Variovorax paradoxus: one gene and its partners. The main gene of each other region encodes a partner of the protein of the gene in region 3 in a complex. Links are inferred from orthologs where the notes say so. Each region holds a gene or a part of one and is shown on either strand. Other genes may lie near its edges. The genes, in order: accB, accC, accD and GFK26_RS26380.

Region 1 (3,009 bases), 2.6 Mb from region 3 along the record:
TCGCGGTGCAGCGGCATGTTGGTCTGGATGCCTTCGATCACGGTCTCGTTCAGGGCCGTGCGCATGCGCGCCATGGCCTGTTCGCGCGTGTCGCCGTACACGATGATCTTGCCGATCATCGAGTCGTAGTTCGGGGGCACGAAGTAGTTGGTGTACACGTGCGAGTCGACGCGAACGCCCGGGCCGCCCGGCGGGTGCCACATGGTGATGCGGCCCGGCGACGGTGTGAACTTCCACGGGTCTTCGGCGTTGATGCGCACTTCGATGGCGTGGCCGCGCATCTCGATCTGGCGCTGCGTGAACGGCAGCTTCTCGCCCGCGGCGACCATGATCTGCGTCTTCACGATGTCGATGCCGGTGGTGAACTCCGTCACCGGATGCTCCACCTGCACGCGCGTGTTCATCTCGATGAAGTAGAACTCGCCGTTTTCGTACAGGAACTCGAAGGTGCCGGCGCCGCGGTAGCCGATCTTCTTGCAGGCGGCTGCACAGCGCTCGCCGATCTTCTCGATCAGCTTGCGCGGAATGCCGGGGGCCGGCGATTCCTCGATCACCTTCTGGTGGCGGCGCTGCATGGAGCAGTCGCGCTCGCCCAGGTAGACGGCGTTCTTGTGCTTGTCCGCGAGGATCTGGATTTCGATGTGGCGCGGGTTCTGGAGAAACTTCTCCATGTACACGGCCGGATTGTTGAAGGCCGCGCCGGCTTCCGCCTTGGTCATCTGGATCGCGTTGACCAGCGCCGCCTCGGTGTGCACCACGCGCATGCCGCGACCACCGCCGCCGCCTGCCGCCTTGATGATGACCGGGTAGCCGATCGCGCGGGCGATGCGCTTGTTGGTGGCGGCGTCGTCGGACAGTTCGCCTTCCGAGCCGGGCACGCAAGGCACGCCGGCCTTGATCATGGCCTGCTTGGCCGAGACCTTGTCACCCATCGTGCGGATGTTGTCGGGCGTCGGGCCGATGAACTGGAAGCCGCTTTGCTCCACGCGTTCGGCGAAATTGGCGTTCTCGCTGAGGAAACCGTAGCCGGGGTGAATGGCTTCGGCGTCCGTCACCTCGGCGGCCGAGATGATGGCCGGCATGTTGAGGTAGCTCAGGCCTGACGGCGCGGGGCCGATGCAGACGGCTTCCTGTGCCAGCTTGACGTACTTGGCGTCGCGATCAGCCTCGGAATAGACCATCACGGCCTTGATGCCCATCTCGCTGCAGGCACGCTGGATCCGAAGGGCAATCTCGCCGCGATTGGCGACCAGAATCTTCTTGAACATGCTTACTCGATGATGAACAGCGGCTGGCCGTATTCGACCGCCTGGCCGTTTTCGCCGAGGATCTGCGTGACCGTGCCGGACTTGTCGGCCTCGATTTCGTTGAGGATCTTCATCGCCTCGATGATGCAGACCGTGTCGCCCTCGTTCACCTTGCTGCCGACTTCGACGAAGGCCGCAGCACCGGGGCTGGACGAACGGTAGAAGGTGCCGACCATCGGCGACTTCACGGCATGGCCGCTCGGGGCGGCTTCGACGGCGGGGGCCGCGGCGGCCGGGGCGGCAGCACCAGCCACGGGCGCTGCAACAGCGGGCGCGGCGGCCAGGGTCTGCACGTACTGCACGGGGGCGGCACCGCCACCCTTGACGATGCGGACCTTGCCTTCGGTTTCGGTGATTTCCAGTTCGGAAATATTCGATTCGGACACCAGATCGATCAGTGTCTTGAGTTTGCGCAGATCCATGGGACTCCAGTGCCAGCTTTGCCGGTCTTTAGGAAAGAACTTGACCGAAAACCGTCGATTTTCGGCGTTTGGCGTCTAACGCCAGCTTGTGTATTTAAATTCTAACCGTGAACAAGTTGGCGTCGCCAAGCGTCCAGGTCGGTGGTTTCAAGCTTGCCCATTTTACGAGCCAGTACCGAACCGTCGCCGTGGAGTACCAAGGTGAACGGCAGGCCGCCCCCAGTGTTACCCAGATTCTTGACCAGTTCCATGCCCTGCAACCCGGCCAATGCGGTCGGGTAAGTGACGGGCGTGCGCTGCAGGAACTTGCGCACGGCACTCGGTTGATCAATGGCCAAGCCTACAACTTGCCAGCCGTTGGCACCATGTTCACGGAAAAAGGCGTCGATCATCGGCATTTCTTCGACGCAGGGTGGGCACCACGTGGCCCAGAAGTTGAGCAGCACGGGCTTGCCGCGCAGGCTCGTCAGGGCCAGCTCGCCGCCTTCGGGGCGCTCGAAACGCTGGTCCCAGAACATGGCCGCATCGAGCTTTTCGCCGCCTTTGGCCGCCACGCCGCTGTCATTGCGCTCCCGCCACCAGGCGCCGGCCACGCCGGCCGCGGCAGCGACTGCCGCCACGCCGGCATACAGCATGCCGCGTCGTGTGGGCGTTGAAGTCATTCACTGGTCCTTTTCTTGTTCAATGCGTCGGCGCAGCGCGTTCAGGTCGCCGCGCGGCGCTCGCCCCTGGGCGTCGGGCTTGAGGGCGCCGCGCAGGTCATCGAGGTCGTACACCAGCAGGTGCACCCCGATTTCCTCGCCCAGCGCCCGGCTCGGCGCGTGGACGCTGAGGGCTTCGACCTGCTCGCCATGGAAGCCGGTCACCATGCGCGGCTCGTAGTCCACGTGGTGATCGATCAGGGCGATTTCGGCCGACTTGGAATCATCGCAGAACAATTGAATATAAATGTCTGACAAACGTGTGGCCGTGCCGTGCCAGACGGCGCCGCCGACATGCGGCCGGAACACGGCCATGCGCTCCATCCATTCGAGCGCGAGCAGACGCAGCGCGTGCAGTTCCTGGGGCTGGGTGTCGGCGCAGAAGAGCGCGATGTAGTCGCGCACCTCGGCCTCGACCTCGTCATTGTTGGGCAGCGCGGTGCGCGTCGGAAGGCCGAGTTCGCGCAGCGCCCGACGCTTGGCCGGGCCGTACTCGAGCCCCTCCTCGACGACGAGTCGGGCGGCAACGGCTGCGATTTCACGCTTGGACGTGTCCATCGGGGCATTTTGCCCGCTGCG
Region 2 (8,011 bases), 2.6 Mb from region 3 along the record:
AACGGCTGGCAAGTTGTAGGCTTGGCCATTGATCAACCGAGTGCCGTGCGCAAGTTCCTGCAGCGCACGCCCGTCACTTACCCGACCGCATTGGCCGGGTTGCAGGGCATGGAACTGGTCAAGAATCTGGGTAACACTGGGGGCGGCCTGCCGTTCACCTTGGTACTCCACGGCGACGGTTCGGTACTGGCTCGTAAAATGGGCAAGCTTGAAACCACCGACCTGGACGCTTGGCGACGCCAACTTGTTCACGGTTAGAATTTAAATACACAAGCTGGCGTTAGACGCCAAACGCCGAAAATCGACGGTTTTCGGTCAAGTTCTTTCCTAAAGACCGGCAAAGCTGGCACTGGAGTCCCATGGATCTGCGCAAACTCAAGACACTGATCGATCTGGTGTCCGAATCGAATATTTCCGAACTGGAAATCACCGAAACCGAAGGCAAGGTCCGCATCGTCAAGGGTGGCGGTGCCGCCCCCGTGCAGTACGTGCAGACCCTGGCCGCCGCGCCCGCTGTTGCAGCGCCCGTGGCTGGTGCTGCCGCCCCGGCCGCCGCGGCCCCCGCCGTCGAAGCCGCCCCGAGCGGCCATGCCGTGAAGTCGCCGATGGTCGGCACCTTCTACCGTTCGTCCAGCCCCGGTGCTGCGGCCTTCGTCGAAGTCGGCAGCAAGGTGAACGAGGGCGACACGGTCTGCATCATCGAGGCGATGAAGATCCTCAACGAAATCGAGGCCGACAAGTCCGGCACGGTCACGCAGATCCTCGGCGAAAACGGCCAGGCGGTCGAATACGGCCAGCCGCTGTTCATCATCGAGTAAGCATGTTCAAGAAGATTCTGGTCGCCAATCGCGGCGAGATTGCCCTTCGGATCCAGCGTGCCTGCAGCGAGATGGGCATCAAGGCCGTGATGGTCTATTCCGAGGCTGATCGCGACGCCAAGTACGTCAAGCTGGCACAGGAAGCCGTCTGCATCGGCCCCGCGCCGTCAGGCCTGAGCTACCTCAACATGCCGGCCATCATCTCGGCCGCCGAGGTGACGGACGCCGAAGCCATTCACCCCGGCTACGGTTTCCTCAGCGAGAACGCCAATTTCGCCGAACGCGTGGAGCAAAGCGGCTTCCAGTTCATCGGCCCGACGCCCGACAACATCCGCACGATGGGTGACAAGGTCTCGGCCAAGCAGGCCATGATCAAGGCCGGCGTGCCTTGCGTGCCCGGCTCGGAAGGCGAACTGTCCGACGACGCCGCCACCAACAAGCGCATCGCCCGCGCGATCGGCTACCCGGTCATCATCAAGGCGGCAGGCGGCGGCGGTGGTCGCGGCATGCGCGTGGTGCACACCGAGGCGGCGCTGGTCAACGCGATCCAGATGACCAAGGCGGAAGCCGGCGCGGCCTTCAACAATCCGGCCGTGTACATGGAGAAGTTTCTCCAGAACCCGCGCCACATCGAAATCCAGATCCTCGCGGACAAGCACAAGAACGCCGTCTACCTGGGCGAGCGCGACTGCTCCATGCAGCGCCGCCACCAGAAGGTGATCGAGGAATCGCCGGCCCCCGGCATTCCGCGCAAGCTGATCGAGAAGATCGGCGAGCGCTGTGCAGCCGCCTGCAAGAAGATCGGCTACCGCGGCGCCGGCACCTTCGAGTTCCTGTACGAAAACGGCGAGTTCTACTTCATCGAGATGAACACGCGCGTGCAGGTGGAGCATCCGGTGACGGAGTTCACCACCGGCATCGACATCGTGAAGACGCAGATCATGGTCGCCGCGGGCGAGAAGCTGCCGTTCACGCAGCGCCAGATCGAGATGCGCGGCCACGCCATCGAAGTGCGCATCAACGCCGAAGACCCGTGGAAGTTCACACCGTCGCCGGGCCGCATCACCATGTGGCACCCGCCGGGCGGCCCGGGCGTTCGCGTCGACTCGCACGTGTACACCAACTACTTCGTGCCCCCGAACTACGACTCGATGATCGGCAAGATCATCGTGTACGGCGACACGCGCGAACAGGCCATGGCGCGCATGCGCACGGCCCTGAACGAGACCGTGATCGAAGGCATCCAGACCAACATGCCGCTGCACCGCGAGCTGATGGTCGACGCCAAGTTCATGAGCGGCGGCACGAACATCCATTACCTCGAAGAGTGGCTCGCAGCGCACAAGCGCTGAGTCCACGCGCGAAAACGCCCTGTATGTTTGAACTCCGCCTGATGGCGCCGGAAGACCGGGTCGAATGGCTCGGCGACGCGCTCGACGCACTCGATGCGCTGAGCGTGTCGGTCGAAGACGCCGACGCGCAGACCGATGCCGAGCAGGCCCTGTTCGGCGAGCCCGGCATGCCGCCGCCCAAGGAGGGTTGGCAGCGTTCGCGCGTGATCGCGCTGTTCCCCGATGAAGCTGCTGCCAACGAGGCCGCCTCGGTGCTCGCGCTGCAGGACCTCTTCGGCGGTTGTGCGGTGCTCGGCGTGGCGTCGGTGCCCGATCAGGACTGGGTGCGGCTCACGCAATCGCAGTTCGCGCCGGTCGAGATCACGCCCGAGTTCTGGATCGTGCCCACCTGGCACGAGCCACCGGCACAAGCCAGGCAGGTGATCCGGCTCGACCCGGGCCTGGCCTTCGGCACCGGCACGCACCCGACCACGCGCATGTGCCTGCGCTGGATCGCGACGCAAGGCGAGGGCGCTTTTGCCGACCAGCGCGTGCTCGACTACGGCTGCGGCTCCGGCATCCTGGCCATCGGTGCAGCGAAGTTCGGCGCGCGCACCATCGACGCCGTCGACATCGACGAGGCCGCGGTCTCCTCGACCCGCCTCAACGCCGAAGCCAACAGCGTGCAACTGAACGCCGGCCTGCCTGAAGCGGCCAAGGGCGAGTACCAGACGGTGCTCGCCAACATCCTCGCGACGCCGCTCAAGGTGCTGGCGCCGCTGCTGCGCAGCCACGTGGCCGCCGGCGGTTCGCTGGTGCTGGCCGGCATCCTCGAGCGCCAGGCCGACGAGCTGAAGGCAGCCTATGCGCCCTACGCCGCGCTCGAAGTCAGCGACACCGAGGACGGCTGGATCCTCATGACCGCGCGCTGCTGAAGCGCGCGGCCGGGCGCTCGCGCTGCGGGCGCCCCGGGCGCCTGCCTGAGTGGCGAGGGCCCAACCCTACAATCGCCCCGTCATGAGCCTCGTCACGCGTTGCCCCGCCTGCACCACCACCTTCAAGGTGGTGCGCGACCAGCTTCGCATCTCGGACGGTTGGGTGCGCTGCGGCCGTTGCAGCCATGTGTTCGATGCCACGCTCGACCTGCAGGATGCGCCCGATGGTGCTGCGTCCGCGCCTGCGGCGCCGGCACCCGCACCGGCCTCTTCGCCGATGGCTTCTATGGCCGCACTGGTGGCGTCTTTCGAGGATGCGCGCATCGACCTGACGGCGGTGCCAGCAGCAGTCGAGGAAGCAGACTTTCTCGACGACGAGTCCGAGCCGCAAGCGCCAACGCCTGCGCCTCACGACGAGGCGGGCCTGTCGACCGCTGCCGCGGCGCCGGCCGCGCCGCCCCTGCCTTTCTCGCTGACGCTGCCCGCGCACGGACTTTCTGCAGACGAGCCCTGGTCCGATCTTGACACCCGAGAACCCGCATGGCGTCCGCCCGCGAGTTCGCTGCCGCCGTTTCCGAACATCGACCTGAACCTCGGCGCACCGCCGCCCGCGTCGCCGTCGCCTGCGCCGCCCTTGCCCAACCTGCCGCGCAGTTCCGCGCTGCGCGGGCTGGTCGCAGCGACCGGTGAGGACGACGACGGCGCGGCTGGAGAGCGTGAGCAGGAAGAAAAAGACCACGACCAGCTCCTGATCCAGAAGGCGCTGCGCCGCGCGCGCGCCAAGTCGGCCAAGATCGCGAACGCCAAGGCCCGCGATGCGCAACAGCACGAAGCGGCGGTCGCGCCGCTGCCCGGCCCCGGCATCCGTGCCGAAGGCGAGCCCGACTTCTCGCTCTCCGCAACCTTCGAGGCGCCCGAGGACCATCCCTTCGCCGAAGAAGAGGAGCCGGTCGAAAAGTCTCTCGGCTTCTGGCAACGCAAGGGCACGCGTCGCCTGATCGCGGTGTTGGCCGTGCTCGCGGCGTTGATCCTCATCGTGCAGGTGGTTCGCCATGAACGCGACGGCATCGTGGCGCGTCAGCCGAACCTGCGGCCGGCCCTGTCGGCGCTGTGCCAGTACACCGGCTGCGAGCTCGCGCCACTGCGCCAGATTGGCGACATCGTGATCGAAGGCGCGGCCTTCGCGCGCGAGAAGAGCGGCGGCAACGACTACCGGCTGAGCTTCACCTTGCGCAATGCGGCGACCGTGCCGCTCGCCATGCCGGCCATCGAACTGTCGCTGCTCGACTCGCAGGAGCAGGCTGTCGTGCGGCGCGTGCTGACACCGACCGACTACGGCGCGCCCGGCGTGCTGGCCGCGCGTGCCGACCGTGCGGCCTCGCTGCCGCTGACCCTGTCGGCCAGCGAAGCAGCGGCGTTGCCGCCGATCGCGGGCTACCGCGTCGAAGCTTTCTATCCCTGAGCGGAGCGCCGACACGCGCGCCGTTCGTTCCCTTTTTCATCCAACCTACGGTCCACCCATGGCAGCAGTGATTTGCGGTTCCCTCGCGTTCGACACCATCATGACTTTCGAGGGCCGGTTCGCCGACCAGATCCTTCCGGACCAGCTGCACATCCTGAATGTGTCGTTCCTGGTGCCGGGCCTGCGTCGTGACTTCGGCGGCTGCGCCGGCAACATCGCCTACAGCCTCAATGCACTCGGCGGCACGGCACTGCCGATGGCCACGCTGGGCAGCGACGGCGCCGACTACGCCGAGCGCATGCGCACGCTGGGCATCAGCACGGAGTTCGTGCGTCAGCTCGACGACACCTTCACCGCGCAGGCGATGATCATGAACGACACGGACAACAACCAGATCACGGCGTTCCACCCCGGCGCGATGCAGCAGGCGCACGTCACGAAGGTGGTGGCGCGCGAAGACATCAAGCTCGGCATCATCGCGCCCGATGGCCGCGACGCGATGCTGCAGCACGCCGAGCAATTCGCCGCCGCCGGCATTCCCTTCGTGTTCGATCCGGGCCAGGGCCTTCCGATGTTCGACGGCGACGCGCTGCGTCACTTCATCGAGCTCGCGAGCTGGGTTGTGGTCAACGACTACGAAGGCAAGATGCTGTCGCAGCGCACCGGCTGGAGCCTGGCCGAGATCTCGCAGCGCGTGCGCGGTCTCGTGGTCACCCTGGCTGCTGAGGGCTGTGAGGTGTGGACGAAGGGTGAACGCGAGCACGTGCCCGGCGTGACGCCCACAGCGGTGATCGAGCCCACGGGTTGCGGCGACGCATGGCGCGGCGGCCTGCTGTACGGCCTGGAAAAGGAATGGCCGCTGGCGCGCTGCGCAGCGCTCGGCAATCGCATCGGCGCGCTCAAGATTGCGCAACGCGGACCGCAGAACTACCAGATCGATCGCGCCACGCTCGACCTGTGATTCGCTGACGTGCCTGCATTGCTTCGGCGATGCGGCAAATAGCGGCGCCCATGAAAAAAGCCCGGCACCTTGCGGTGCCGGGCTTTGTGCCTTTCAGGGCCGCTGAGAATTCACTCAGGGCTTGCTGGCCGTCGGAAACGGCCAAGCCGCCTGGGGATTCAGCGTCGTTTGCGCCGCAGGGGCAGGCGCTACGGCAGCCTTCGCAGGCGCGGCGGCCTTCTTGGCAGCAGGCTTCTTGGCAGCAGCGGCAGGCTTGGCAGCGGGCTTTTTCGCGGCTTTCTTGGCGGCTGCCTTTTTGGCAGGAGCCTTCTTGGCGGCAGCCTTCTTCGCAGGGGCCTTCTTGGCAGCAGCCTTCTTGGCAGGCGCCTTCTTCGCTACGGCCTTCTTGGCTGGCGCCTTCTTGGCGGCGGCCTTCTTTGCCGGAGCCTTCTTGGCAGCGGCCTTCTTCGCCGGTGCAGCCTTCTTCGCTACGACCTTCTTGGCAGCAACCTTCTTGGCCGCGACCTTCTTTGCCGGAGCCTTCTTCGCTACGACCTTCTTGGCGACAGCCTTCTTAGCCGGAGCCTTCTTGGCAGCGACCTTCTTTGCCGGAGCCTTCTTCGCGGCGACAGCCTTCTTTGCCGGAGCCTTCTTTGCAGCGACCTTCTTGGTCGGCGCTTTCTTTGCAGTTGCCATTTCTATTTCTCCTTGATCAAGTTGAAAAAATCAACCTATTGAAGCACTCCACGCGCGTTGGGAGCGTGAAGTGATTCATGGCGTTGGAATCTGAGCTCCAGCACCATGAACACCTGAGCCCTCGTCCATGCCGCGCTCTGTGGCGCAGTCGGTGGCAAGGGCAATTCTTGAATTCATGAATTGTTGTGTATCGAAAAATTCAATCCCAGGAGAGCGCACCACCCGACTGGTACTCGATCACGCGGGTTTCGAAAAAGTTGCGCTCTTTCTTCAGGTCAATCATTTCGCTCATCCAGGGGAACGGGTTTTCCTCGTTCGGGAAGAGCGTTTCGAGGCCGATCTGCTGCGCGCGCCGGTTGGCGATGTAGCGCAGGTAGCCCTTGAACATGGAGGCGTTCATGCCGAGCACGCCGCGCGGCATGGTGTCTTCGGCGTATTTGTATTCGAGCTCGACGGCCTTCATGAAGAGGTCCTTGATCTCGGCCTTGAACTCTGCAGTCCACAGGCCGGGATTCTCGAGCTTGAGCTGGTTGATCAGGTCGATGCCGAAATTGCAGTGCATCGACTCGTCGCGCAGGATGTACTGGTACTGCTCGGCGGCGCCGGTCATCTTGTTCTGGCGGCCCAGCGCAAGGATCTGCGTGAAGCCGACGTAGAAGAAGAGGCCTTCCATCAGGCAGGCGAACACGATGAGCGACTTGAGCAGCGTCTGGTCGGTCTCGTGCGTGCCGGTCTTGAAGAGCGGGTCGCTGATGGCGTCGATGAACGGGAGCAGGAACTGGTCCTTCTCGCGGATCGACTGCACTTCGTTGTAGGCGTTGAAGATCTCGCTTTCGTCCAGGCCGAGCGACTCGACGATGTACTGGTACGCGTGCGTGTGGATCGCTTCCTCGAAGGCCTGGCGCAGCAGGAACTGGCGGCACTCGGGGGCCGTGATGTGGCGGTAGGTGCCCAGCACGATGTTGTTGGCGGCCAGCGAGTCGGCGGTCACGAAGAAGCCGAGGTTGCGCTTGACGATGCGGCGTTCGTCTTCGGTCAGGCCGTTCGGGTCTTTCCACAACGCGATGTCGCGCGTCATGTTCACTTCCTGCGGCATCCAGTGGTTGGCGCAGGTGGCGAGGTACTTTTCCCAGGCCCACTTGTACTTGAACGGCACCAGCTGGTTGACGTCGGTCTGGCCGTTGATGATGCGCTTGTCGGAAGCCTTGACGCGCTGGCCTGCAGCGGCGGCCACCGGTGCGGTGGCAGTGGCGGGTTGTGCAAGCGACGAAGTCGGAGCGGCGACCGCGCGACCTGCGGAAGAACCGCTGGTCGATGCGTGGTGCTGCTGCAATCCTTGTTGCATATCCTTTGGTAAGGAGGGCTTGACTTCTTCGTCCCAGGTCAACATAGAAAAATCCAATGCGCAATTATCGGAGCAACGATGTGAGTTGCAAAGTGCTCGTTCACATCGTGCGCCATTTATGGGGTTGTTATGTTGCTCGCATGCATCGCGCGACGTCAGTCAATGCCTTGATTGATTGAACGTCGCGCGCTTTTCGCTTTCGCTTTTGCGAGCACCTCGCTGATCGATCGAAGCGTCTTTTTTCAATGACGCTTCACTTGCACATCACTGGCAGGCTTCGCAGGTCGGATCGTCGACACCGCAGAACGCGATGTCGGTGGCGGGCATCGCGCTCATCTGTGCCTTCGCTGCAGCAGCGGCGGCTTCGAGTGCACTCATGCCCGAGGGTGCGTCGTTGCCCGACGACACCGCGTTGAGACGGCCCGATTGCACCGTCGACTTTTCAGCGTGCGTCGCGCTCTGCGTGCGCAGGTAGTACGTGGTC
Region 3 (7,878 bases):
GAGGGTGTCGACGAGGCGGCGCAGCGCGGTGGCGGTATGGCGCAGGTCGTCGGGAATATCGAGCGCGAGGTCGTCGGCGACGGCTTCGACCTCGGCGATCCAGAGGCCGTTCTTCTGCAGCGCGCTGTGGCGCACGCGAAAGCGCGTCGTGCCGACGCATTCGATCTGCAACAGGCCGCTTTGCGGGGCGTCGAACGCGTGGATGTCGGCGAGCGTGCCGACGGCGGCAAAGCTTTCGGCTTCGGCACCGGCCTTGCGGACCTCGGTGCCGCTCGTCAGGCTGACCACGCCGAAGGGGACACCGGCCTTGCGGCACTTGCCGATCATGTCGAGGTAGCGGACCTCGAAGATGCGCAAGGGCAGCAGTCCGCCGGGGAAGAGCACCGTACCGAGCGGGAACAATGGCAGTGAATGCAGAAGGGGTTGTGTCGTCATCGAAGAACCTTGCGTGGCTATCATCGCATTCCGCTCACGGCTGCGTTCCATGCTCTATCAGATTCCTTCGTTTCTTCTCGACGTGATCGTCGGCCTGCTTGGCGGCGCCTGCCTGCTGCGCCTGTACATGCAATACCACCGCGTGCCCTTCGGCAATCCGCTGGGGCGTTTCGTGTTTGCCATCACCGACTGGATCGTGCTGCCGCTGCGGCGCATCGTGCCCGCCGTGAAGCGCTGGGACCTCGCAAGCCTGATCGCGGCCTGGCTGCTGGTGATGCTCAAATTTTTGGTGCTGTGGCTGCTGGCCGGCAGCCTGATGCGAATCACGGCGCTGCCGCTGGTTTCGCTGGTCGGCCTGCTGCAGCTCGCGGTGTCGGGCCTCACGGCGCTGCTGGTGGTGTACGCGGTGCTGTCGTGGATTCCGGGCGCGTCGCCGATGCTGCTCGACCTGATCTCGCGCCTGGCCGAGCCGCTGGTGCGGCCCTTCCGTCGCTTCATTCCGCTGATCGGCGGGGTCGACCTGTCGCCGCTGGCCGCCATCGTGGTGCTGCAGGTGGTGGCGATCGTGCTGGGCAACCTGCTGGTCTTCGCGTTCCGACTTGGCGCCTGAGGGCGTCACGCCGCAAAGCAAAACGCCCGCATCGCCTTTCACAGCGTGCGGGCGTTCAGGCCGGAGCCTAAGCTCAGGTGAGGGTCAGAGCACCGCGTCGGCCGGCTGGCGCAGCAGCATGGCCAGCGTGCTGGCGATGGTCTTGCGCAGTTCGCGGCGGTCGCTGATGAAGTCGATCGCGCCCTTGGTCTGCAGGAACTCGGCGCGCTGGAAGCCTTCGGGCAGAGTCACGCGCACGGTCGATTCGATCACGCGCGGGCCGGCAAAGCCGATCAGCGCCTTGGGCTCGGCGATCACCACGTCGCCCACGAAAGCAAAGCCGGCGCTCACGCCGCCCATGGTCGGGTCGGTCAGCACGCTGATGTAGGGCAGGCCCTTCTTCGCCAGGCGCGTGAGCGCGGCGTTGGTCTTGGCCATCTGCATCAGCGAGAGCAGGCCTTCCTGCATGCGCGCGCCGCCGGTGGCGGTGAAGCAGATGAAGGGCACCTTCTGCTCGATGGCCGTTTCGACGCCGCGCACGAAGCGCTCGCCGACCACGCTGCCCATGGAGCCGCCCATGAACTCGAACTCGAAGCAGGCCACGACCACGCTGATGCTGTGGACGGAGCCGCCCAGCACGACCAGTGCGTCGGTCTCGCCGGTGTTCTCCAGGGCTTCCTTCAGGCGCTCGGGGTACTTGCGGCTGTCCTTGAACTTCAGGGCATCGACCGGCAGCACTTCTTGGCCGACTTCGTAGCGGCCTTCGGCGTCCAAAAAGGCATCCAGGCGCGCGCGGGCGCCGATGCGGTGGTGGTGGCTGCAGCTGGGGCAGACGTTCTGGTTGTGCTCGAGGTCGGTCTTGTACAGAACGGTCTCGCAGGCCGGGCATTTGATCCACAGGCCCTCGGGCACCTGGCGGCGCTCGGACGGGTCGGTTTGTGCGATCTTGGCGGGTAGCAGTTTTTCAAGCCAGCTCATGGGACTCCGAATTTCTCAGGAAGGAAGCCTTCCTGACACTTAGCTCCCCTCTCCCGCACGGGAGAGAGGTTGGGGTTGAGGGCAGTGGCGATTATCGGCCAGCCGCGTTCTTGGCGGTAGCAGCCGGCAGGGCGTCGAGCGCCTCGCGGATGCCGGCCAGGAATTCGCGCACCGTGGGCACCACGTTTTCGCGGGGCTGGTCTTCGATGAGTTGAATGATCTTGGTGCCGATGACCACGGCGTCCGCCGCCGAGCCGACGGCCTGCGCCGTGCGCGCGTCGCGGATGCCGAAGCCCACGCCGACCGGAATGCTCACGTGCTCGCGGATGCGCGGGATCATGCGTCCGACCGCCTCGGTGTCGAGGTGGCCGGCACCGGTCACGCCCTTGAGCGACACGTAGTACACGTAGCCGCTCGCGATGCGCGCCACCTGCGCCATGCGCTCGGCGGTGCTCGTGGGGGCCAGCAGGAAGATCAGGTCGATGCCGGCAGCCTTCAGGTCGGCGGCGAAGTCCTCGCATTCCTCGGGCGGATAGTCGACGACCAGCAGGCCGTCGACGCCGGCCGCGGCCGCGTCGCGGATGAAGGCCTTCTTGCCGTGCACGAGGTCGTAGCGCTCGACCGGGTTGGCATAACCCATGAGCACGACCGGCGTGGTCGTGTCCTGGGCGCGGAACGCCGCCACCATGGCGAGCACCTGCTTCATGCCCACCCCCAATGCCAGCGCGGCTTCACCGGCCTTCTGGATCACGGGACCGTCGGCCATCGGGTCGGAGAAGGGCACGCCCAGCTCGATCACGTCGGCTCCGGCCTCGACCATGCCGTGCATGAGTTCGGGCGTGATGTCGGCGAAGGGGAAACCGGCGGTGACGTAAGGGATCAGCGCGCGACGGCCCTGCGTTTGCAGGGTCTGGAACTTGGCGGCAATGCGGCTCATCACTTGCCTCCCTTCACGCTCAGACCGCGCATCGAGGGCCGGTCGTAGAAGTCGACACCCGACAGGTCGGCGACGGTGCCGATGTCCTTGTCGCCGCGGCCCGAGAGGTTCACGAGGATCGACTGGTCGGGGCGCATGGTCTTGGCGAGCTTCAGGGCGTAGGCCACGGCGTGGCTGGATTCGAGCGCGGGAATGATGCCCTCCGTGCGGCACAGGTAGTGGAAGGCTTCGAGCGCCTCCATGTCGGTGATGCCGACGTATTCGGCGCGGCCGATGTCGGCCAGGTGCGCGTGCTCTGGGCCCACGCCGGGGTAGTCGAGGCCGGCGCTGATGCTGTGCGTTTCGGTGATCTGGCCGTCGTCGTTCTGCAGCAGGTAGGTGCGGTTGCCGTGCAGCACGCCCGGGCTGCCGCGCAGGATCGAGGCGGCGTGCTTGCCGCTGTCCAGTCCTTCGCCGGCCGCTTCCACGCCGATGAGGCGCGTGCCCGCGAACGGAATGTAGGGGTGGAAGATGCCGATCGCATTGCTGCCGCCGCCCACGCAGGCCACCACCACGTCGGGCTGCTTGCCCTCGGCTTCACCGGTGATGCCGTTGGCCGCGAGCATGGCGGGCATCTGAGCGATGCACTCGGTGCCGATCACGCTCTGGAAGTCGCGCACCATCGTCGGGTAGGGGTGCGGGCCCGCCACCGTGCCGATGATGTAGAAGGTGTTTTCGACGTTGGTGACCCAGTCGCGCATGGCTTCGTTGAGCGCGTCTTTCAGCGTCTTGCTGCCCGATTCAACGGGCACGACGGTCGCGCCCAGCAGGTTCATGCGGTAGACATTGGGGCTCTGGCGCTTCACGTCCTGGCTGCCCATGTAGACCACGCATTCGAGGCCGTAGCGCGCACAGATGGTGGCGGTGGCCACGCCGTGCTGGCCGGCGCCGGTCTCGGCGATCACGCGGGGCTTGCCCATGCGGCGCGCGAGCATCGCCTGGCCGATCACGTTGTTGATCTTGTGCGCGCCGGTGTGGTTGAGGTCTTCGCGCTTCAGGTAGATCTGCGCGCCGCCCATTTCGCGGCTGGTGCGCGCGGCGTGGTAGATCGGCGAGGGGCGGCCGACGAAGTGCTTCAGCTCGTAGTGGAACTCGGCCAGGAAGGCCGGGTCGTCCTTGAACTTGGCGTACGCGTCGCGCAGCTCGTTGATCGCGTGGGTGAGCGTTTCGCTCGCGAAGGTGCCGCCGTAGGGGCCGAAGTGGCCGCTGGCGTCGGGTTGCTGGTAGTCCTGGAATTGGCTTTGCATGGTTCTCGATCGATGGGCCGCGGCCCGAATCGCGATCGGGTGCGGCGGCTAACTGGAGAAGGACGAAGCGTCGGCTGCCGAGGCTTTGACCGCATCTGCGGCTCTCACGGCGGCGACGAATGCCCGGATCTTTCCGGCGTCCTTGAGGCCCTTGTGCCCGGGACCGTCGATTTCGACGCCCGAGCTCACATCAACGGACAGCGTCTTGCAGCGCGTCCGCAGGCTGTGAATGCCATCGCTCACGTTTGCAGGTGTGAGCCCACCACTCAAGACGAGGTGAGCGTCGACGGCGGGTGGAAGAAGTGACCAATCGAAAGCCTTGCCGCCTCCGCCATAACCTTCGACATGGGCGTCGAGCAGGATGGCCTGGGCGTGGGAGTAATCGGACGCGTATTTTACGAGGTCGAAGCCGGCCCCGGCCGCACCGAGCGGAATGCGGGCGGCGCGCATGTAACGAAAGCCCCCCGGACCGGTGGCTTCCTCACATTGTTCGGGCGTTTCTTCCCCGTGAAATTGCGCCATGGCGCCCGGCACACGGGCCAGCGATGCTATGACTTCGGGAGCATCTGCATTGACGAACAGCAGCACGGGCGTGATGAAGGGCGGCAGGCGCGAGGCCAGTTCGGCGGCGCGCTCGGCGCTCACGGCGCGCGGGCTCTTCGGGTAGAGCACGAAACCGATCGCGTCGGCGCCGGCCTCGACCGCCGCGTCCACGTCGGCCTCACGCGTGAGGCCACAGATCTTGATGCGGGTGCGCGGGGCGAGGAGGGCGGGGGATGTCATGGCGGGCCATCATACGAAGCCCGGTCGCCCTGGAACGTGGCCTCGGCCGGCAGACCCCACTTGGCGTCGTACAACGGGCCGAGGAAGTACAGGCCGTCGGCGGAGAAGGTGGGCGCCGCCACCTTGCGGCTGCGCGCTTCGAGCACCTCGGTGATCCATTCGGGCCGCTCGTCGCCGCGGCCGATGCGCACGAGGCTGCCCATCAGGTTGCGGATCATGTGGTGCAGGAAGGCGTCGGCCTCGAACTCGAAGTGCCAGCGGCAGCGCTCGCCGTCGCCCACGCGCGAAATTTCGAGGCGCCGCAGGTCCTTGACCGGCGAGAGGGCCTGGCAGGCCGAGGCGCGGAACGAGCTGAAATCGTGCCGGCCGACGAGCAGTGCCGCCGCGGCGCGCATCGCGTCGCCGTCGAGCGCGTACATCGACCAGCCGACCCGGCCCGCATCGAGGCTGGGCCGCACGGGCGATTGCGAGAGCACGTAGACGTAGCGACGCGCCAGGGCACTGGCGCGGCAATGGAATTCGGCGGGCACCGGGTGCGCCCACTGCACCGCGATGTCGTCGGGCAGGTAGCGGTTGGTGCCGCGCATCCAGGAGAAAGGGTCGCGTTCGATGTCGGTGTCGAAGTGCACCACCTGCATGAGCCCGTGCACGCCGGCGTCGGTGCGGCCGGCGCACAGCGTGGTGACTCTGCTGCCGGCGGGCAGCCCGGCGAACTTCGCGAGGGCGGCTTCGAGCTTGTCCTGCACCGTGCGGCCCGAGCGCTGGCTCTGCCAGCCCTCATATGCCTGGCCGTTGTAGCGGATGCCGAGTGCCAGCCTCACGAAGCGATCAGAAGGGCAGTCGGCAACAGGCTCAGCGCAGTTCGGCGAGCAGTTGCTTGGCTTGCGACTTGAGCTCGCCAGCGCTTTCGGCTTCGACTTCCTCGACCAGCGAGCGCGCGCCTTCGACGTCGCCGATGGCCTGCAGTTCGCGCGCCAGCGAGAGCTTCACGGCGTGCGGGTTGTCGTCGCCGTCGTCGTCCAGTTCGGACGGCGAGGTGGCCACAGCCGCAGAGCGCGGTGCTTCGGCAGCGGCAGAGCGGGCCGGCAGTCCGGCGAGTGCGCTCATGTCGAACTCGATAAAGCCCGAATCGGCGGGCAGCGTGTCGCGCAGCATGGCCGGGCGGGTGTTGTGCTCCGCGTCGCTGAGTGACGAGGGGCGCGTGTTGGCGGTCAGCGCGCCGGGGGCGGTGTCGAAATCATTCTCGAGGTCGACAGGTGCTGCGGCGTGGCCGTTGCTCAGCGGGGCCGGTGCGGGCGCCGGCGCATAGACCGACTTCGGCAGGCTGGCGCCCACAGGAGCGGGCGCCGGTGCCGGCGGCTGGGTCAGGTCGAGGTCGAAGTCCAGCGGCGCGACCGAAGGCATGAAGGCCGGCGGTGCCGACGCGACGGGCGGTGCGGCAGGAGGCGGCGGCGGTGCCACGACGGGGGCGGCGGCCGGCTTGGCGGCGGCTGCCAATGCCCCGGCAAACGCGGCGGTTTCGGCCTGGCTCGCGCCACGTGCGGTGCTGCCCGTGCCCGATTCGTACAGCGGGTTGCCCGGATCGAGGTCCTTGCCCATGTCGACCACGCGGTTCCATTCGGAGCCCGCGCCGTTGGTGAGCTTGTGCACTTCGGTGGCCAGGCCGTCGAAGGCGCGCACGTCGCGGCGCTTGGCATGGATCTCGAGCAGCTTGAGATGGATGGCGGTGCGGTCCGGGTTCAGGCGCAGCGCTTCACGCAGGATTTCCTCGGCCTGCAGGTCGCGGCCATAGGCGAGGTAGACGTCGGCTTCGGCGACCGGATCGACATCGCCCGCGTCGAGTTGGCTCGGCGAGTACGAGAGTGACGACACAGTGGAGTCGCCGCGGTTCTTGGTGTCGACCGATTCACCGCCGCTGGCGCCGAAGAACGAGTCCTTGGGAATGCGGCTCTCGAGGAACACGCTTTCGCTCATCTCTTCGCGGCGGCGGCCCAGCACGCGGTACAGCAGGAAGCCGATCAGCAGCGCGATCAGCGCGGCGCCGGCGAGCATCAGCGGGTTGTCGAGCAATTCGTCGAGGAAGCTGCGCTCCGGCGGGGGCGGCGGCGGAGCGGCCTTCACCACGGGCTTGGGCGCGACGACGGGGGCTGCAGCGGCCGCAGCGCTGGCAGCGGCTGCCGCTGGGAGGGCGGCCGCGTCGGTGGCGGACGGTGTGGCTGCTGCGGCGGGTGCAGCAGCAGAGGCCGCGGCGACAGGGGGCGTTGCCGTGGGAGCGGCTGGTGCAGTGGCCGGAGCTGGCGTTGCCGGTGCGGTGGCGGCAGCTGCAGGCGCTGCGACGGGCGCAGGTCCTGCCGTGACCGCCGGCGACGGCGTCGTGGCGCCGGTCAGAGGCGCGGGAACGGCAACGCCGGGCGTGGTGGCCGGCGTTGCAGGTGCAGCAGCAGCGGACGATCCGGTGCCGGTACCCGCACCGGCCTTGAGCTTGTTCAGCTCGTTGATGTTCTTCGTGAGTTCGGCGACGCGGTTGCTGCTGTCCTGCGCCTGGCGGGCCTGCGCAACCTTTTCGTCGGCGGCGCGCGCGGCGGCGTTGCCTTGCGACACTGTGAGCTTGTCGGGGGCGCTGGCGGCGGCGTTGCGATCTTCCACGCTGGCCTGCAGCTTGCCCGAGGCCTGGCGGCTCGCGGCGGCCACGTTGGTGGTGGGGGCGTTTTCGGCGAGGCGCTGACGGTAGCTGCCGAAGTCGCGGCTTTGCGCGGTGATCGTGCGGCGCGCGTCGGCGGCTGGCACGGCGCTCGCTGCGGCGGCGTTGGGCAGGTCGAGCACGGCACCGGCCTTCATCCGGTTGACGTTGCCGCCGACGAAGGCGTCGG
Region 4 (7,806 bases), 2.6 Mb from region 3 along the record:
GTCCTGACCACGCAGATCAGCGCCATCGTCTCGATGCTGCGTGCCCTGTACGCCGCGCACCCCGAGCCGGCGAAGGTCCGCTTCCACTTCGACCGGCTGATCGGCCAGTTGATGACCAGCCCCTACCTCAGCCACGACCCGGACCACGCGTTGATCCTTCAAGACACGGCCGCGACGCTGGTCCGGCCTCCGATCGAATCCGACACTTCGCGCTGAGCATCGGATGCACTCCAGGAGACTCTGAAATGAGCTTTGAAAAAATCAGGCTTCGCTTCGGCCGAACATTCCATCGCGGGGATCGCGTCATCAGCGAAGGCCGCCCGGGCACGATCACTGGAGCGACCTATCCGCATGTGCGCGTGCGCTTCGACGGGCGGCAGATTGCCGTGCCTTGCGATCCTTGCGAATTGCATGTGGGCACAGCGCCGATCGCGACGCTGTCCGCGCTGGTACCGCAGCCGTCCTGAAGACATCGCCTCGCCTTTTTGGCGGGAGTGACGTGCGTTGCGAGCAGACGCAAAAAAGCCCCGACTGGCGGGGCTCTTAAGGGCTGTTTGATCACTGCAAAGTGATCAGGAAGCCAATCCTGGCGGAACCGGAGGGATTCGAACCCTCGATGAGGCTCTACACCCCATACTCCCTTAGCAGGGGAGCACCTTCGGCCACTCGGTCACAGTTCCTGAAAGCAACCGCAATTATGCCATTACTTAAGCGGTCGGTTGGTCGAGATCGAACGCTTTATGCAGCGCGCGCACGGCCAATTCCATATATTTTTCATCGATCACGACCGAGGTCTTGATTTCGCTCGTCGAGATCATCTGGATGTTGATGCCCTCTTCGCTCAACACACGGAACATCTTGCTGGCCACACCCACGTGGCTGCGCATGCCGATGCCCACGATGCTGACCTTGCAGATCTTGGTGTCGCCCACGATTTCGGTGGCGCCCAACGAAGGCATCACCTTCGACTCGAGCAGCTCGACCGTGCGCGCGAACTCGTTGCGATGCACCGTGAAGCTGAAGTCGGTCTTGCCGTCCTTGCTGAGGTTCTGGATGATCACATCGACCTCGATGTTGGCGTCTGCCACGGCACCGAGGATGTGATACGCGATGCCCGGCTTGTCGGGCACACCGAGCACCGAGATCTTGGCTTCGTCGCGATTGAATGCGATGCCGGATACGACGGCTTGTTCCATGTTTTCGTCTTCCTCGAAAGTGATCAGCGTGCCGGACTTGGCCTCTTCATTGATGTCGATGTCCCACGGCGTGAAGCTCGAAAGCACGCGCAGCGGCACCTTGTACTTGCCGGCAAATTCCACCGAGCGGATTTGCAGCACCTTGGAGCCGAGGCTGGCCATCTCGAGCATCTCTTCGAAGCTCACGGTGGTCAGGCGGCGCGCATCGGGCTCGACGCGCGGGTCGGTGGTGTAGACGCCATCGACGTCGGTGAAGATCAGGCACTCGCTGGCCTTCATGGCCGCTGCGATGGCCACGGCCGAGGTGTCGCTGCCGCCACGGCCGAGCGTGGTGATGTTGCCCTCGTCGTCCACGCCCTGAAAGCCGGTGATGACCACGACGCGGCCGGCCTCAAGGTCGGCGCGCACCTTGGCGTCGTCGATGCTCTCGATGCGGGCCTTGGTGTACGAGTTGTCGGTGCGCACCGACACCTGCCAGCCCGCGTAGCTCACCGATTCCACGCCCTCGGCCTGCAGCGCCATCGCCAGCAGCGCCGACGAGGCCTGTTCGCCGGTGGAGGCGAGCATGTCGAGTTCGCGGTGATAGGCCACGCCGGGTTTGCCCGGTGAGAGCTCCTTGGCAAGACCGAGCAGGCGGTTGGTTTCGCCGCTCATGGCGCTGGGCACCACGATCATCTGGTGGCCCGCACGCGCCCATTTGGCGACGCGCTTGGCGACGTTGCGGATGCGCTCGGTCGAGCCCATCGACGTGCCGCCATATTTGTGAACGATCAATGCCATGGATGAAATCAGAGAAAGATAAAGGGCCGCTTGGACAGCGGCGCCCTGCAAGCCGTCAGAGCGAAGTCTTCAGCGAGGGCGGGGCATTGTACCAATGCAGCTGGTCGCCCCTTCGCTCGACAAAGCCTGCGCCCACCTTGAGGTGGATGCGGTGGCCGCGCGTGGTGCAGGCACGGACCTGGCCCAGCAGTTGGTCGAGCTGCGCCGCGCTCGGTGCGCAGCCATGCGACCGCATCAGCCAGTGGCGCAGCACGTTGGCCTGCCGCGCGCGGGACAGCGACTGCAGCGGCCGGATCTGCGGCGGCTCGCCCACGATGGCGAGGTCTTGCGCCGCCAGTTCGCCCAGCAGTTGCTGCGCTTGCGCCGCGTGGCCGATGCTGCGCGCGAAAGTGGCACGGAACTGTGGAAAAGCCTCTGCTAATGCGGGAAGCAGCACGGCGCGAATGCGATTGCGGGTGTAGCGCGCATCGGCATTGCTCGGGTCTTCGATCCACGGCAGCTGCTGGTGCGCAAGCCAGCCTCGGATGTCGGCCGCCGGCACTGTGAGCAGCGGTCGGTGGATGTTCAATCCGTCGCGCACGGCATGCACGGGCATGGCAGCCAGGCCCGGCAGGCCGGCGCCGCGGGACAACGCCAGCAGCAGCGTTTCGATCTGGTCATCGGCATGGTGCCCCAGCGCGATGGACGACACGGCAGGCCGCGCCCCATCAGCTTGCGCCATGGCTGCATAGGCTTGGTAGCGTGCGCGTCGCGCCGCATCCTCAGGACTGTCGCCTGAGGCATGCCGCGCGTCGACCCGGTGCGTCACCAACGGCACACCGAGTCGTTCACAGACCTGCGCGCATTGCCGCTCGAAGTCGTCGGCCGCGGCCTGCAGGCCGTGGTGCACGTGAAAGGCGATCACCTGCCCCGGCCAACGCGCCGCGCAGGCTGCGAGCAAGGCGGTCGAATCTGCACCGCCGCTGAAGCCGACGGCCAGCGGCAGGCAGGCCGGTTCGAACGCGGCCATGGCGCGTTCGAAGGCTTCGCTCATGATCGAAAAAGGAAAAGCCGCTCAGCGGCTGATGTCGGCCTTGGTGTCGTTGAACCGGCCATAGCTCTGCAGGCGCTCGTAGCGGCGGTCCAGCAGTTCCTTCGTCTTCAGGTCGCTGACCTGGCGGAAGGCGTCGTTGAGCGCGCGCTTGAGGAACGCGGCCATCTGGCGATGGTCGCGGTGCGCGCCGCCGACGGGTTCGTTGACGATCTTGTCGACCAGGCCCAGCGCCTTCAGGCGGTGTGCCGTGATGCCCAGTGCATCCGCGGCTTCCTGCGCCTTGTCGCTGGTCTTCCAGAGAATGGACGCGCAGCCTTCGGGGCTGATCACGGAGTAGATCGAGTACTGCAACATCACGAGCTGGTCGCCGACCGAAATGGCCAGCGCGCCGCCCGAACCGCCTTCACCGATGATGGTGACGATGATGGGTACCTCGAGCTGCGCCATCTCGAAGATGTTGCGGCCGATGGCTTCCGACTGACCGCGCTCTTCCGCGTCGATGCCGGGGTAGGCACCGGGCGTGTCCACGAAGGTGAACACCGGCAGCTTGAATTTTTCGGCCGTCTTCATGAGGCGCAGCGCCTTGCGGTAGCCCTCGGGCTTGCTCATGCCGAAGTTGCGCGCGGTGCGCTCCTTCGTGTCGCGGCCCTTCTGGTGACCCAGCACCATGCAGGGCACGCCGTTGAAGCGCGCCAAGCCACCGACGATCGACAGGTCGTCCGAGAAATGACGGTCACCATGCAGCTCGACGAAGTCAGTGAAGATTTCGTTGACGTAGTCGAGCGTGTACGGGCGTTCCGGATGCCGCGCGATCTTGGTGATCTGCCAGGGCGTCAGGTCGCTGTAGATGTCCTTGGTGAGCTGCTGGCTTTTCTTGCCAAGCTGATCGATTTCTTCCGAGATGTCGACCGCCGATTCGGTCTGTACATAGCGCAGTTCTTCGATTTTTGTTTCGAGTTCAGCAATGGGCTGCTCGAAGTCGAGGAAGGTTCGTTTCGCCAACGTCTTCTCCTGTTTTGTTCAATATGCGACCGGCACGGGGTCCAGCGATCGCCAAATATACCAAGTCGCCACGCTGCAATACGGCGCCCAGGCCACGGCGACGTCACGGGCATCGCTGCGGCTGACCGGGTCGCCCGAAAAATAATTCACGCTGATGCCATTGAGCAGGCCCTGGTCGTCGACCGGCAGCACGTTCGGGCGCATCAGGTGGAAGATGAGGAACATCTCGGCAGTCCAGCGGCTGATGCCGCGGATGGCCACGAGTTCTTCGATGATGAGCTCGTCCGACATGTCTTGCCAGCGGTCGACATGCACGGTGCCCGAATCGAAATTCAGGGCCAGGTCGACCAGGTACTCGATCTTGCGCGCCGACAGCCCGGCGCCGCGCATGTCGTCGACCTTGAGCTTGAGCACGTTGGCCGGCGTCAGCTTGCGCGGCAGCGTGGCGAACTTGTCCCAGGTCGTCTGCGCGGCCTTCACCGAGATCTGCTGGCCCACGATGCTGCGCGCCAGCGTGGTGAAGGCGTCGCCGCGCGACTCGAGGCAGGCCTCGCCGAACTTCGGAATGAGCCGCTTCATCACGCGGTCTTTCTTGGCCAGGTGCTTGCAGGCTTCCTCCCAATAGTCCGGCGTGTAGATGCGCACGCTGGTCTGCTGGGTTGCGGGTACGGGGTTGGTCGTTCCGTTCACTGTGCAGCCGCCCAGGTCGTTCCCGTGGGCGAATCCTTGAGCACGATGCCCTGCTCGAGGAGTTCCTGGCGAATGCGATCGGCCTCGGCGAAATTCTTCGCCGCCTTGGCCGCCGCACGTGCGTCGATCTTCGACTGGATGGTGGCTTCGTCGAGCGTGGTGCCGGCTTGCAGAAACGCCTTCGGGTCGCCTTGCAGCAGCCCCAACGTGCCGGCCAATGCCTTCAGCAGGCCTGCGGTGTCGGCGGACTTCGTGCGATTGACTTCGCCGGCCAGCTCGAACAGCACGGCGATGGCTTCGGGCGTGCCGAAGTCTTCGTCCATCGCCGCCTTGAAACGTGCGGCGTGGGGCTGCGTCCAGTCGATGGCCACGGTCGCGGGCGCCACCAGGTCGAGCGCGGTGTACAGGCGCTTGAGCGAGTTGCGCGCGTCGTCGAGGTGCGCGTCGCTGTAGTTCAGCGCGCTGCGGTAATGCGTGCGCACCAGGAAGAAACGCAGGCTTTCGGCGTCGTACTTCTGCAGCACTTCGCGGATGGTGAAGAAGTTGCCCAGGCTCTTGGACATCTTCTCGTTGTCCACGCGCACGAAGCCGTTGTGCACCCAGAAGCGCGAGAGCGGCTTGCCGTTGGCGCCTTCGCTCTGCGCAATTTCGTTCTCGTGATGCGGGAACTGCAGGTCGGCGCCACCGCCGTGGATGTCGAAGGTTTCGCCGAGCGTGGCGCAGCTCATGGCCGAGCACTCGATGTGCCAGCCCGGACGGCCGGTGCCGAAGGGGCTCTCCCACTTGGCGTCGTCGGGCTCCGTCGGCTTGGCGGATTTCCAGAGCACGAAGTCGAGCGGGTCTTGTTTGCCGTCGAGCACCGCGACGCGTTCGCCCGCGTGCAGTTCGTCGAGCGACTTGCCCGAGAGCTTGCCGTAGCCGGGGAACTTGCGCACCGCGTAGTTCACGTCACCGTTGTCCGAACGGTAGGCCAGGCCCTTGCGCTCCAGTGTCTCGATGATGCCGAGCATCTGCGGCACGTATTCGGTGGCGCGCGGCTCGATGGTGGGCGGCTCGATGCGCAGCGCACCGATGTCCTCGTGCATGGCCGCGATCACCTCGTCGGTCAGCGCGCGGATCGTGATGCCGCGCTGGACCGCGCGGGCAATGATCTTGTCGTCGATGTCGGTGATGTTGCGCACGTAGGTCACGGCATAACCGCTGGCACGCAGCCAGCGCTGCACCACATCGAACGCCATCATCATGCGGGCATGGCCGATGTGGCACAGGTCGTAGACCGTCATGCCGCATACGTACATGCGAACCTGCCCAGGTTGCAGGGGGGAGAATTCCTCCAATTCACGCGACAGCGTGTTGTAGATGCGCAGACTCATGGGACTCGGAAAGCGTTGATTCGCGCACGTGCGGTACGGGCGAGCAACGGTGTATTTCAGGGGTGACGGGGGGCGTGGCTACGAGGGGTTCGACGTGGCCCCTCGGCTACAATGCGACGCAGTATAAACGGCTGCCGCCGCGCAGCACCCGGGTGTTCTCCAGGCCCGCTCCCCCCATCCTGCCGAGACTTCATGAAGCACGCCGTGTTCTCCAAACTCCCCCTCGCCTTTGCACTGCTGTTCGGTCTGTGGGGCTTTGCCGCGCACGCCAACGACTACGACGACGTCAACCTGTTGCTGCGCCAGGGCAAGGCCGCCGAGGCGCTCGCCAAGGCCGACACCTACATCGCCGGCAAGCCGCGCGACCCGCAGATGCGTTTCCTGCGGGGCGTGATCCTCACCGAGCAGAACAAGGCCGCCGAGGCGATCACCGCGTTCACGCAGCTCACGCAAGACTTCCCGGAACTGCCCGAGCCCTACAACAACCTCGCGGCGCTGTACGCCTCGCAGAGCAAGTTCGACCAGGCCCGCGCCGCGCTCGAAACCGCGCTCAAGCTCAGCCCCAACTACGCCACCGCGCACGAAAACCTCGGCGACGTGTACGCACGCCTGGCAGCCCAGGAATACCAGCGCGCCCAGCAGTTCGCCACCACCAACGCAAGCGTGGCGCCCAAGCTCTCGCTGATCCGCCAGATCTTCACGCCCAAGGCCGCGGCCGACGCGGCCGTGCTGCCGGCGGCGCCGCCCGAGGTGCGCAAGCCTGTGGGCCGTACGACGAAGTAACCACCTCTTGCAATCCGGTGGTGCGCACACAGTTGCCTCCCAACCTGCGCCATCGCAGGCCCACTGCCCTCCCCTCCACCCGCACACGGAGCCTCATTTGACGACCTCTGCACTTTCCCGTTTCAGCCGCCGCGGCGCCCTTGCCCTGGCTGCCGCCCTGGCCTTCGGTGCCGCCGCCGGCGCGCACGCCCAGCAGGCCGCGCCGCGCGTCAAGCTCGCTACCTCGGCGGGTGACATCGTGGTCGAGCTCGATGCGGCCAAGGCCCCCAAGACGGTCGAAAACTTTTTGCAGTACGTCAAGGACAAGCACTACGACGGCACGGTGTTCCACCGCGTCATCGACGGCTTCATGATCCAGGGCGGCGGCTTCACGGCCGACCTGCAGCAAAAGCCCACGCGCCCGCCGATCCCGCTCGAGGCCAACAACGGCCTGAAGAACGACAAGTACACGATCGCGATGGCCCGCACCGGCAACCCGAATTCGGCCACCTCGCAGTTCTTCATCAACGTGAAGAACAACGACTCGCTGAACGCACCCAACCCCGACGGCTACGGCTACACCGTGTTCGGCAAGGTCGTCGCCGGGACCGACGTGGTCGACAAGATCCGCGCCGTGCAGACCGGCAACAAGGGCGGCATGCAGAACGTGCCCGTCGAAACCCTCACCATCAAGTCCGCCACGCTGGCGAAGTAAATTTCCGTAGAAGGAGCTATCCCATGAGCAATCCCCAAGTCGAACTGCACATCAAGAACTACGGCGTCATCACGCTCGAACTCGACGCCGAAAAGGCACCGAAGTCGGCCGCCAACTTCATCGAGTACGTGAAGAAGGGCCACTACGACAACACGGTGTTCCACCGCGTGATCCCCGGCTTCATGGTGCAAGGCGGCGGTTTCGAGCCCGGCATGAGGCAAAAGCCCACCGGCGCCGAGATCGAGAACGAAGCCA

Evidence for each region.
Region 1: the proteins of accD (region 3) and accB are in contact, whole or in part, in a solved structure (PDB 8UXZ), measured with the Escherichia coli proteins. The link is inferred for Variovorax paradoxus from one-to-one orthologs.
Region 2: the proteins of accD (region 3) and accC are in contact, whole or in part, in a solved structure (PDB 8UXZ), measured with the Escherichia coli proteins. The link is inferred for Variovorax paradoxus from one-to-one orthologs.
Region 4: the proteins of accD (region 3) and GFK26_RS26380 are in contact, whole or in part, in a solved structure (PDB 8UXZ), measured with the Escherichia coli proteins. The link is inferred for Variovorax paradoxus from one-to-one orthologs.

What each region holds. Positions count from the first base shown.
Region 1 is NZ_CP045644.1:454,459-457,467, forward strand. What follows is about bases 1-2,890. They hold accB (acetyl-CoA carboxylase biotin carboxyl carrier protein), read right to left. Parts: upstream 1,730-2,890; coding sequence 1,271-1,729; downstream 1-1,270. Other genes in these bases: accC (acetyl-CoA carboxylase biotin carboxylase subunit), read right to left, coding at 1-1,268; GFK26_RS02010 (TlpA family protein disulfide reductase), read right to left, coding at 1,831-2,391; GFK26_RS02015 (hypothetical protein), read right to left, coding at 2,392-2,890. Also shown: more of GFK26_RS02015, read right to left, coding at 2,891-2,988. UniProt on the Escherichia coli protein: This protein is a component of the acetyl coenzyme A carboxylase complex; first, biotin carboxylase catalyzes the carboxylation of the carrier protein and then the transcarboxylase transfers the carboxyl group to form malonyl-CoA.
Region 2 is NZ_CP045644.1:448,536-456,546, reverse strand. Bases 1-2,995 are described here. They hold accC (acetyl-CoA carboxylase biotin carboxylase subunit), read left to right. Parts: upstream 1-820; coding sequence 821-2,170; downstream 2,171-2,995. Other genes in these bases: prmA (50S ribosomal protein L11 methyltransferase), read left to right, coding at 2,194-2,995; accB (acetyl-CoA carboxylase biotin carboxyl carrier protein), read left to right, coding at 360-818; GFK26_RS02010 (TlpA family protein disulfide reductase), read left to right, coding at 1-258. In the rest of the region: more of prmA, read left to right, coding at 2,996-3,084; GFK26_RS01990 (zinc-ribbon and DUF3426 domain-containing protein), read left to right, coding at 3,167-4,546; GFK26_RS01985 (carbohydrate kinase family protein), read left to right, coding at 4,605-5,507; GFK26_RS01980 (histone H1-like DNA-binding protein), read right to left, coding at 5,622-6,182; GFK26_RS01975 (ribonucleotide-diphosphate reductase subunit beta), read right to left, coding at 6,382-7,572; GFK26_RS01970 (ribonucleoside-diphosphate reductase subunit alpha), read right to left, coding at 7,792-8,011. UniProt on the Escherichia coli protein: This protein is a component of the acetyl coenzyme A carboxylase complex; first, biotin carboxylase catalyzes the carboxylation of the carrier protein and then the transcarboxylase transfers the carboxyl group to form malonyl-CoA.
Region 3 is NZ_CP045644.1:3,072,421-3,080,298, forward strand. Bases 67-2,928 are described here. They hold accD (acetyl-CoA carboxylase, carboxyltransferase subunit beta), read right to left. Parts: upstream 2,003-2,928; coding sequence 1,130-2,002; downstream 67-1,129. Other genes in these bases: GFK26_RS14040 (LON peptidase substrate-binding domain-containing protein), read right to left, coding at 67-435; GFK26_RS14045 (YggT family protein), read left to right, coding at 485-1,045; trpA (tryptophan synthase subunit alpha), read right to left, coding at 2,094-2,928. Outside these bases: more of GFK26_RS14040, read right to left, coding at 1-66; more of trpA, read right to left, coding at 2,929-2,939; trpB (tryptophan synthase subunit beta), read right to left, coding at 2,939-4,225; GFK26_RS14065 (phosphoribosylanthranilate isomerase), read right to left, coding at 4,274-5,008; tRNA pseudouridine(38-40) synthase TruA, read right to left, coding at 5,005-5,829; GFK26_RS14075 (FimV/HubP family polar landmark protein), read right to left, coding at 5,861-7,878.
Region 4 is NZ_CP045644.1:5,703,684-5,711,489, forward strand. The notes cover bases 2,022-4,811. They hold GFK26_RS26380 (acetyl-CoA carboxylase carboxyltransferase subunit alpha), read right to left. Parts: upstream 4,012-4,811; coding sequence 3,031-4,011; downstream 2,022-3,030. Other genes in these bases: tilS (tRNA lysidine(34) synthetase TilS), read right to left, coding at 2,032-3,009; GFK26_RS26385 (DNA-3-methyladenine glycosylase family protein), read right to left, coding at 4,030-4,701; cysS (cysteine--tRNA ligase), read right to left, coding at 4,698-4,811. Also shown: GFK26_RS26355 (hypothetical protein), read left to right, coding at 1-216; GFK26_RS26360 (hypothetical protein), read left to right, coding at 246-467; GFK26_RS26370 (aspartate kinase), read right to left, coding at 708-1,976; more of cysS, read right to left, coding at 4,812-6,074; GFK26_RS26395 (tetratricopeptide repeat protein), read left to right, coding at 6,267-6,857; GFK26_RS26400 (peptidylprolyl isomerase), read left to right, coding at 6,955-7,551; GFK26_RS26405 (peptidylprolyl isomerase), read left to right, coding at 7,575-7,806. UniProt on the Escherichia coli protein: Component of the acetyl coenzyme A carboxylase (ACC) complex. First, biotin carboxylase catalyzes the carboxylation of biotin on its carrier protein (BCCP) and then the CO(2) group is transferred by the carboxyltransferase to acetyl-CoA to form malonyl-CoA.